DNA from 3 places in the Pseudomonas sp. B21128 genome. Region 3 is predicted to be linked to each of the others. Evidence: riboswitches for the same ligand, from Rfam matches in the RefSeq annotation. Region 3 holds a riboswitch; each other region holds the start of a gene.
The links. Region 3 has a riboswitch for cobalamin ahead of AB4P91_RS20635 (TonB-dependent receptor plug domain-containing protein). Riboswitches for the same ligand answer to the same signal wherever they lie in the genome.
Positions count from the first base shown of each region.

Region 1 (3,270 bases), 820 kb from region 3:
TAGCAAATCGAGGCTGGCGCCGTAGGTGAAGGCAAACGCCTCATCATGGGCGATCGCGATTCGCACACCTTGCAGTAGCGGTTCAGCAACGATCACTTCCGGCGCCGCGAATTCCACGGCCGGTGGCAGCGCTACCTCGCAACTGCTGGCGAGCGCTTCGGCGGCGGCGTCGAGACGAACATCCAGGTCATTCAGCTCGCTGGCCTGCACCAGCCCCAGATGACGGCTCGGCAATTCGATCCCGGTCTCGCGGGACAGCGCGCCGTACCAACGCAAACCCTCGGTGAGGCTGCCTTCAAGCAGTTGCGCATGACGCAACGTACCCACGCGATTGGCCAGCACGCCCGCAAACGGCAAGTCCGGCTGATAACGCGCAAGCCCCAGCGCCAATGCGCCAAAGGTCTGCGCCATCGCGGTGCCGTCGATCACGCCGAGTACCGGCACGCCGAAATGCCGCGCCAGATCAGCGCTCGATGGTGTGCCGTCAAACAGTCCCATCACGCCTTCGATCAAAATCAGATCAGCTTCGGCGGCGGCTTCCCACAACAGGCGACGACTTTCCTGCTCGCCGACCATCCACATATCGAGTTGATAAACCGGCGCACCGCTGGCGCGCTCGAGGATCATCGGGTCGAGGAAGTCCGGGCCGCACTTGAACACGCGCACCTTGCGCCCCTGATTGCGATGCAAACGAGCGAGCGCGGCAGTAACGGTGGTCTTGCCCTGACCGGAGGCCGGCGCGGCAATCAATACCGCCGGGCAGTGACGTGGCTGATTCAAAGTTCGACGCCCTTCTGCGCTTTGATGCCAGCCTGAAAGGCGTGTTTGAGCATGCCCATTTCGGTGACCGTGTCGCCCATCTCGATCATTTCCGGCTTCGCCCCGCGACCGGTGACGATCACATGCTGCATCGGCGGACGCGCCTGCAAATCGCTCAGCACCTGATCGAGATCGAGGTAGCCGTGCTTGAGAGCGATGTTCAATTCATCGAGCACCACCAGACCGATCGACGGATCACGCAGCAACTCGCGCGACACCGCCCACGCAGCCTCGGCGGCGGCGATGTCGCGTTGGCGATCCTGAGTCTCCCAGGTGAAGCCCTCGCCCATCACGTGAAAACGCACCTGCTCGGGAAAGCGGCGGAAGAACAGCTCTTCACCGGTGCTGTTGCGACCCTTGATGAACTGCACCACGCCGCACTGCATGCCGTGGCCCATCGCGCGGGCGAGCATGCCGAACGCCGAGCTGCTTTTGCCTTTGCCGTTGCCGGTCAGCACCAGCACCAGGCCACACTCGTCGGGCGAGTTGGCGATGCGTTCATCGATCACGGCTTTTTTGCGCTGCATACGCGCCAGGTGGCGTTCGTCACGCTCGGGGGAATCAGTCATGGGGGAGCTCTCCGTTGAGGCTGGATAACGGCGGGCAGGCACAAGAATAGACGGCAAAAAGCCTGGCATCGCCCACCGTGATGCCGCTGGATGGATCAGGCCGGTCTCCGGGCTCATGAGCGGCGTTCGCCTGACTGCGCGCCTTCCCGCCGTTAAGCAGTGGCACAAGACGCAGTTTTCACTCATTTACCGTTGCGGGGGCAGCGCCGGGATCGTGGTTGTGCTTCGCGTGAAAACAACCCTCACCGGCTTCCCTGTTTCACTCTGTCGACGCAGGTCACAGAGCACCTGAAACAAGCCGCGAAGGTTAGAGGGTTGGGGGTGGAGCGTCAATTAAAGAGGGGGTCATCGGGCGAATAACTGCCGGCGATCAATTATCCGACGCCAATCTTGTGCCACGCCAAAACAAATGATATCAAAGAGCCATGCTTTTACCGCAAAGCACACCACAACAATAAGGATGATTACGATGCAAGGCATGATCATCAGCAATCCGCGCCTGGAATTCCTGCGCCCGGTGCTAGAACGCTGGTTTGACTGTATCGACCGCTACAACGCCGTGCGCGGCGACAGCGACACGCCCTACTGGCATGACGAGAAAGCCAATCTCGGATTGCTCTGTGCGGCCGCCTGGATGGCGGAGTTGGTGACGTTGCGAGACACCGCCACTCGCAAGCAGAACGAGGAAGGCGAGCGCAACGCCCGCGCCGATCTGTTCCTGGCGGGTGCCGAAGACCGCGCATTTATCCAGGCCACGCAACGCTGGCCACGCGTCAACAACCTCAACCTGACTCAGCCCCTGCTGGATATCACCCACGACGCCAAACGCCTCAGCTACGCCAGCGACCTCAAACTCGGTTGCCTGTTTGTCGCCCCGCAAAAAGCCCAGCACAGCGCCAGCCCGGAAGAATTGCAGGACATGGTCGACGACCTGCAAAAGGAACACACCTGCGCCGTCGCCTGGTATTTCCCCTACGCCTATCGCAAATTGCGCAATGAGGCCGGTAACTATCACCCGGGCATTGCCTTGCTGTTCAAAGAGGCCCGCGGCTGAGCAGTTGAACCATCGGGCTTGTGCGATCCTCTATGACTAGGAATGCATTCATAGGGAAGATCAGCAATGCGCAAGCCCCAACTCGTTTTCGTCATCGCCCTCGCCGGAGGGCTCGCCGCCTGTGGTGAATCGTCCAGCCTGCAGGTCATCGACGGCACCGGCCCGTCACCGAAACTGCCCGAACCGAACAAAACCCTGATCCCGACGGTGAATATCGCCCCGGCGGTCGGCTGGCCCGCGGGCGGCAAACCGACCGCTGCGGCAGGCACACAAGTCGCCGCGTTTGCCGAAGGTCTCGATCATCCGCGCTGGCTCTATGTGTTGCCCAATGGCGATGTGCTGGTCGCAGAAACCAATGCACCGCCCAAACCTGATGACAGCAAAGGCGTGCGCGGCTGGGTCATGGAAAAAGTCATGGGCAAGGCCGGCGCCGGCGTACCAAGCCCCAATCGCATAACCCTGCTGCGCGATGCCGACCACGACGGCGTGGCTGAAACGCGCACGGTATTCCTGCAGAATCTCAATTCACCGTTCGGCATGACGCTGGTGGGCAACGACCTGTACGTCGCCGACACCGATCGCCTGTTGCGCTTCAACTACGAACCCGGCGCAACCGAAATCAAGACGCAGCCGATCAAGGTGGTCGATCTGCCTGGCGGCACGCTCAACCATCACTGGACCAAGAACGTCATCGCCAGCAAGGACGGCAGCAAACTGTACGTCACGGTCGGCTCGAACAGTAACGTCGGCGAAAACGGTCTGGATAAAGAGGAAGGCCGCGCCGCAATCTGGGAAGTGGACCGCGCAACCGGCAATCACCGCATCTTC
Region 1 covers NZ_CP162590.1:5,433,762-5,437,031, forward strand. Annotated here, with positions in the region: gene AB4P91_RS24490 (cobyrinate a,c-diamide synthase) at 1-780, opposite strand, end outside; gene cobO (cob(I)yrinic acid a,c-diamide adenosyltransferase) at 777-1,388, opposite strand; cobalamin riboswitch at 1,469-1,695, opposite strand; gene AB4P91_RS24500 (hypothetical protein) at 1,858-2,442, shown strand; gene AB4P91_RS24505 (PQQ-dependent sugar dehydrogenase) at 2,509-3,270, shown strand, end outside.
Region 1: it holds a riboswitch for cobalamin, as region 3 does, so the genes downstream of both, cobO (cob(I)yrinic acid a,c-diamide adenosyltransferase) here and AB4P91_RS20635 (TonB-dependent receptor plug domain-containing protein) in region 3, are expected to answer to the same signal.

Region 2 (3,270 bases), 690 kb from region 3:
GGGCAATTGCTGCGCAGCTTCGGCGAGCAGCGCCAGGCTGGAATCGCCGCTGCACAGGATCACCAGGTCGGCGGGGGTTTGCCCGAGGTCGGCGATGTTGTCATCCGAGACGAAACCGCCGGGCTGGGTCCTGAGCAGGTGCATGGGTTAAACGCTGAGCGCAGCGCGCAGTTGCGCTTCGAGTTGCGCGGCGTCGAGTTCCTGACCGATCAACACCAGACGCGTGACGCGCGCTTCATCGGCGCCCCACTGACGGTCGAAATGCTTGTCGAAACGTGTGCCCACGCCCTGAATCAGCAAGCGCATCGGCTTGTTCGGGATCGCCGCAAAGCCCTTCACACGCAGAATGCCGTGCTTGACCACCAGTTGCGTCAGCGCGTCGAGCAACAGGCTTTCGTCGGCTTGCGGCAGTTCGATGGAGATCGAATCGAAGGCGTCGTGATCGTGGTCATCATGGTCGTCATCACCGTCGTGGTGATGGTCGTGATGGCTATGACGGCTGTCGATGTGTTCTTCGGAACCGGCGCCGAGGCCGATCAGCACGTCCAGCGGCACGCGGCCACTGCTGGCTTCGATGATCTTCACCGCTGGCGGCAATTCTTCGGCGACTTCCAGGCGTACGCGCGCCAGGTCTTCAGGGCTGATCAGGTCGGATTTGTTGAGGATGACGAGGTCGGCGCTGGCCAGTTGGTCGGCGAACAATTCGTGCAGCGGCGATTCGTGATCCAGGTTCGGGTCGAGTTTGCGCTGGGCATCGACTTGATCCGGAAACGCGGCGAAGGTGCCAGCGGCCACGGCCGGGCTGTCGACCACGGTGATCACCGCGTCAACCGTGCAGGCGCTGCGGATTTCCGGCCACTGGAAGGCTTGCACCAACGGTTTTGGCAGGGCCAGGCCGGAGGTTTCGATGAGGATGTGATCAAGGTCACCGCGACGGGCAACCAGCTCGCGCATTACTGGAAAGAACTCTTCCTGCACAGTGCAGCACAGGCAGCCGTTGGCCAGTTCATAGACGCGGCCGGTGGCTTCTTCTTCGGTGCAACCGATGGTGCATTGCTTGAGGATTTCACCGTCGATGCCCAACTCGCCAAACTCGTTGACGATCACCGCAATACGGCGGCCCTGCGCGTTGTCGAGCATGTGCCGCAGCAGCGTGGTTTTGCCCGAGCCGAGGAAGCCGGTGACGATGGTGACAGGGAGCTTGGCCAGTGTTTTCATCGGTATGCCCTTTGGCAAAGTGGCGGGCATACGGGACGAGAACCGGCACCGCGCGTGCGTGCCTGGAGAGTTCGCCACCGGATCACCCCGCCCGGTTGAATTGAGAATCTGTGACGAGGCAGGTCTCCTGGCTGACGGTGTTCAGGCGCTGGGCCTGGCATTCACTGCGCCTTCCCGCGGGCTCTGTGGATTGAGCTTGCAGTGGCGTGGCAGCGAATATCACCGTTCACAGTTGCGGGGGCAGCCGCGGCATTGACCGCGTTCCCTTCTTAGCTTCGGCAATGCCGAAGAACCTCGAAGGCGCAAGGCTACGCATGGTGCAGTGGTGGGTCAATGTTTGGATACGGGGCATCCGTTGCTGTGGGTGCTGCCGCTGGCGGTTTCGCTCTTACAGCGAGTCCCTTTTTCAAACGCCAAAAAGAAACCACAAGGTTTTGCCGGCATGACTCACCCACATAGGTAACAAAACAGTTCAAGCACATAGGTAACAGTTTTTAACTGGCACGCTCCTCCCCCACTCAACACAATGAGCGTTAGCTCGAGTGCAGCTTTTGATCTTGATCCACGGACGACGTCGGGAGGCTGAGTGGAGGGATTCATCCGGGGAGTACATCGAAAGGAGGTGCAGCGAAGCAAACCGGAATCGTTGCCCCGGATGGATTCCGGAGCGAAGGAACCCCGAGCTTTAGCGAGCGGGCCGGACGTTGGAGCAAGCGTTTTTGGTTACTTTTGAGGCGTTTTTCAAAAGTGACCCGCCGTAAGGGCGGAACCGTAATCAGCCACACCCGCAGCAACGGATAAGCCCCCAAAGCAAATTGACTAAAAACCCCACACCATGCTCTCCTACACAACTTGTTACGGGTGCCCTTCACGGGGTGAAACGGGAAACCGGTGAATCATGTGCTTTACTCAGAGCCATGTCAGTCCGGTGCTGCCCCCGCAACGGTAAGCGAGCGAAGCGTCAGATCCACTGTGCCCTTGCGGCATGGGAAGGTGACGCTTGCAGGTCGGCCCGACGCCAACCCCTCGTGAGCCCGGAGACCGGCCCGCAACACACAGTGCGCACCTGCGTCGCTGAACATAACAAACCCGCGGTGGGCGGGCGCTGTTTGAACCTCTGCGTGCCCGCGCCGCAGGGGGTTTCATGCGCTCTGTTCACCTGCTGACATTCCAGAGGGAAGCGCCATGTCAATCGTCACCAGCACCGGCAGCAACACGGACAAAATCTCCAGCACCACCACCCTGAGCCAGCGCCTGACCGCCGCCATCTTCGCGTCGATTCTGGGGGCAGGCCTCGTCTATTTCGCGGGCTTCTCGCACATCGAAGCCGTGCACAACGCGGCTCACGATACCCGCCATAGCGCCGCGTTCCCGTGCCACTGAGACCTGCCGACATGATCAAGCGAATTGCGCAAACCGCGGGCTTCACCGGTCTGCTGGCCGCCCTGCTGCTCACGCTGCTGCAAAGTTTCTGGGTGTCACCGCTGATTCTTCAAGCCGAAACCTATGAAAAATCCGAACCTGTTGCCGCCGTTCACGAACACGTCGCCGGCACCGCCGCGCACACCCATGATACCGAAGCCTGGGAACCGGAAGACGGCTGGCAGCGGGTGGTCTCGACCACGGGTGGCAATCTGGTGGTGGCCGTGGGTTTTGCCCTGATGCTGGCCGGCCTCTACACCCTGCGCGCGCCGACCAAAACCTCGCAAGGCCTGCTGTGGGGTCTGGCCGGTTACGCGACGTTCGTCCTCGCACCAACCCTGGGCTTGCCGCCTGAACTGCCGGGTACTGCCGCGGCGGATCTGGCTTCGCGGCAGTTGTGGTGGATCAGCACCGCCGCTTCAACCGCTGCCGGTCTGGCGTTGATTGCGTTCAGCCGTCATTGGCTGATGAAAATCCTCGGTGTAGCCATCCTCGCTGTACCGCACGTGATCGGCGCGCCGCAACCGGAGGTGCATTCGATGCTCGCTCCGGAAGCACTGGAAGCGCAGTTCAAAATCGCCTCGCAATTGACCAACGTCGCGTTCTGGCTGGCCTTGGGCTTGATCAGCG
Region 2 covers NZ_CP162590.1:3,918,529-3,921,798, reverse strand. Annotated here, with positions in the region: gene cobN (cobaltochelatase subunit CobN) at 1-144, opposite strand, end outside; gene cobW (cobalamin biosynthesis protein CobW) at 148-1,218, opposite strand; cobalamin riboswitch at 1,318-1,530, opposite strand; cobalamin riboswitch at 2,061-2,283, shown strand; gene AB4P91_RS17510 (CbtB domain-containing protein) at 2,404-2,601, shown strand; gene AB4P91_RS17505 (CbtA family protein) at 2,613-3,270, shown strand, end outside.
Region 2: it holds a riboswitch for cobalamin, as region 3 does, so the genes downstream of both, cobW (cobalamin biosynthesis protein CobW) here and AB4P91_RS20635 (TonB-dependent receptor plug domain-containing protein) in region 3, are expected to answer to the same signal.

Region 3 (3,270 bases):
ACCCAACCTGCGGTCTCCGGGCGCGAAGCGGTGCCAATCACCGTGAGTCGGGTCAACTGCCGAGCCAGTTGCACCAGCATCGAACCGACGCCACCCGCCGCGCCGGTAATCAACAGGCATTTGCCCTCCCCGCTGGCCTCGGCGACACCGAGACGGTCGAACAACAATTCCCACGCCGTGATCGACGTTAACGGCAGTGCCGCCGCCTCGGCAGCACTCAACGAACGTGGCTTGTGCCCGACAATTCGCTCATCGACCAAATGCAATTCGCTGTAGCTACCGCTGCGAATAATCGAGCCGGCGTAAAACACTTCGTCGCCCGGTTGAAACAGCGTCACTTGCGAACCGACTTCGCGAACGATGCCGGCCGCATCCCAACCGAGAATTTTCGGTTCTTTGGTGAAAGTACCGGCGCGCACCTTGGTGTCGACCGGGTTGACTGAAACAGCCCGTACCTCGACGAGCAGGTCACGCGGACCGGGCACTGGCGCAGTTATCTCGATGTCTTGCAAGGATTGCGCATCTTCAATGGGCAGGGCGTGTTGTACAAAGGTGATGGCTTTCATGGGGACTCGCTGTCTGAAGGGTTGAAGCATTCACTTGCCACCATCTTCGACTTCCCACGGAGAAAGAAAAACCTGCAGAATGCGCCAACACTTTCACTGCAGGAGAGAAAATGATCCGCATCGATGATCTCGCCCTGTTCACCCGCAGCGCAGCGCTGGGCAGCTTTACCGCCGCGGCGCTGGAGGCCGACTTGTTGCCAGGGCAGGTCGCCGCCGCCATCAAACGTCTGGAGCGCGAACTGGATGTGCGCCTGTTCGCGCGAACCACCCGCAGCCTGCGTTTGACTGCCGAAGGTGAGCAATACCTGCCCACCGCCCACGCCGTGCTCGAAACCCTGAAACAAGGCGAGGACAACCTGCGGGGTGAAAACGCCACGCTGCGCGGCGTGCTGCAAGTCACTGCGCCGTCTGATCTGGGGCGCAATATTCTGCTGCCGTGGTTAACGATGTTCCGTCGTCAGCATCCGGAACTGACCCTGCGCTTTGCCCTGTCGGACCAGATGGCCGACCTGTTTCGCGACCCGGTCGACGTCGCCATTCGGTACGGTACCAACGAAGACGCCAACTACGTGGCTCTGCCACTCGCGCCTTGGAATAACCGGGTGCTGGTCGCATCGAAGGACTACGTGCAACGCCACGGGCAGCCAAAAACGCCGGAGGACTTGCTGAATCATCCATGCCTGCTCTACCTGCAGAATGGTCGGGTATTCGATAAATGGTGCCTGGCCGGTAAAACGATTCAAGTCTCTGGCCCGCTGTTCAGCGACGACGCCGATGTGGTTCGGCGCTGGGCACTGGCCGGTGAAGGTATCGCCAACAAATCCTGGCTGGATGTCAGCGCTGACGTGAGCGCAGGACGCCTGCTTGTGCTGCTGCCGGACTTCCCCGGAGAGGCCTCGCCATTGAGTCTGGTGTGCCCGCATCGCAAACAAATCTCCCCCGCGGTATCGCAACTGCATGCGTGGTTGAGCAACCAGTTTGCCGCCCTGCAGCCGGGCTGAACTGAGCGTCCGATAATGGCCGCGGCGTTGACGAACGGTCATTCGAGTGTTCAGATGCCGCCCAGTTTCAGGTGTCCCATGCCGCCGTGCATGGGGTGAAACGGGAAACCGGTACGTTCTTTTTTGAACAAGTCCGGTGCTGCCCCCGCAACGGTATGCGCGTGATGCTTTCGACACACCACTGTGGCCAGACGGCCATGGGAAGGTGAAAGCATCGATACGCGCGAGCCCGGAGACCGGCCCGAAATGTCTGTTTGGCAAAATCCTGCGGTGGGCGGGCATGGGCCGGTGTCGGCGTGTGCGCGATGCCTTCTCCTGCATGCTCTTCTGCGAAGATCCTTTTCGAGAAGACAATGATTCGACCTTTCAACTCCTCTGCTCCCTCCCTGTTATTCGGTTGCCTGTTCAGTCCGCTGCTGCTGGCCGACGACGCGACTCTGGAACTCAATCAGCAAATCGTTTCGGCACCCTCGGTGGAGTCCACGACCGTCGCCGACATGGCGCATTACGGCAGCAAAGTGGACATCGTCAGCCGCGAACAGATCGAGCGCGCCGGCCCCGGGGCGGATGTCAGTCGCGTCATGCAGATGTTCATTCCCGGCCTCTATGTCGCCCCGAAAAACGGCCCGTTCGACTACGGCACTTATTCCCTGTCAGGCGGACGCAATGACGATACGCTGGTCCTGCTCGACGGTGCACGCCTGAACAACCGCTTGTACGGCGGTTTGTACCTGGACACCTTGCCGGCCAACGCCATCGAACGCATCGAAGTGCTCAAGGGTGGGCAGAGTCTGTTGTTCGGCACGCAAGCGGTGTCAGGAGTAATCAACATCGTCACCCGTTCGCCGCAGAGTCGAAAGGCCTCGGGCGAGGTGAACATGGGCCTCGACACTTTCGGCGGCACCACCGGCGATGCCCGGGTCGAGAACATCTTCAGCAACGGTTTCGGCGATCTGGGCTTGCTGGCCTATGTCAGCCACAACGTCTCCGACGGTTACCAGCCGTTTCGCAACCGCGACATGAAAAACGTCACCGAGAAAAACCGTGCTTATGAAGTCACCACATTCGGTGGCAAGGCGATTCAGTCGTTTGGCGACGACTCGCGGCTGGAGTTGTTCTACCAATATGCGGACGCCAACCTCGATTTCGCCCGCCCGGTCGATAACCACAAAACCACCAACGACCGCGTGCAACAGATCGCTACGGCGACCTTCGAGCAAAACCTCAATGAACGTCTGAGCTACTTCGTCAAAGGCCATATCAACGATTGGGACACCCGCTACACGCGCATCAATAATGTCGAGGGCGGCGCCACCAAAGCCATCAACCACAACGACTATTGGGGCTTTACCGATTGGGGCATACAGGCCGAAGGCAAGGCTGAATCGTCCGGCGGTCATGTGCTGGTGTTCGGCACCGACAACCAATGGTTCAAAGGCCAGGACGATGTGCTGATCATCGACAACGACAAGGCCGAAGCCCACGCGATCTACACCCAGTTGCGTCCGCAGATCGACGCCCTGCCCGACTGGCACCCGAGCGTCGGCGTTCGTCACGAAGCCATGGGCGGCGGCGACAGCGCCACGGTCGCCATGCTCACTTCGCTCTACGATCTCAACGACAACTGGGCCGTGCGCGGTCAGTACGGCAGCGCCTACAAACTGCCGAACGCCGAACAATTGTTCGTCAACGAACCGGGCGAC
Region 3 covers NZ_CP162590.1:4,609,716-4,612,985, forward strand. Annotated here, with positions in the region: gene AB4P91_RS20625 (zinc-binding alcohol dehydrogenase family protein) at 1-566, opposite strand, end outside; gene AB4P91_RS20630 (LysR family transcriptional regulator) at 677-1,567, shown strand; cobalamin riboswitch at 1,620-1,827, shown strand; gene AB4P91_RS20635 (TonB-dependent receptor plug domain-containing protein) at 1,921-3,270, shown strand, end outside.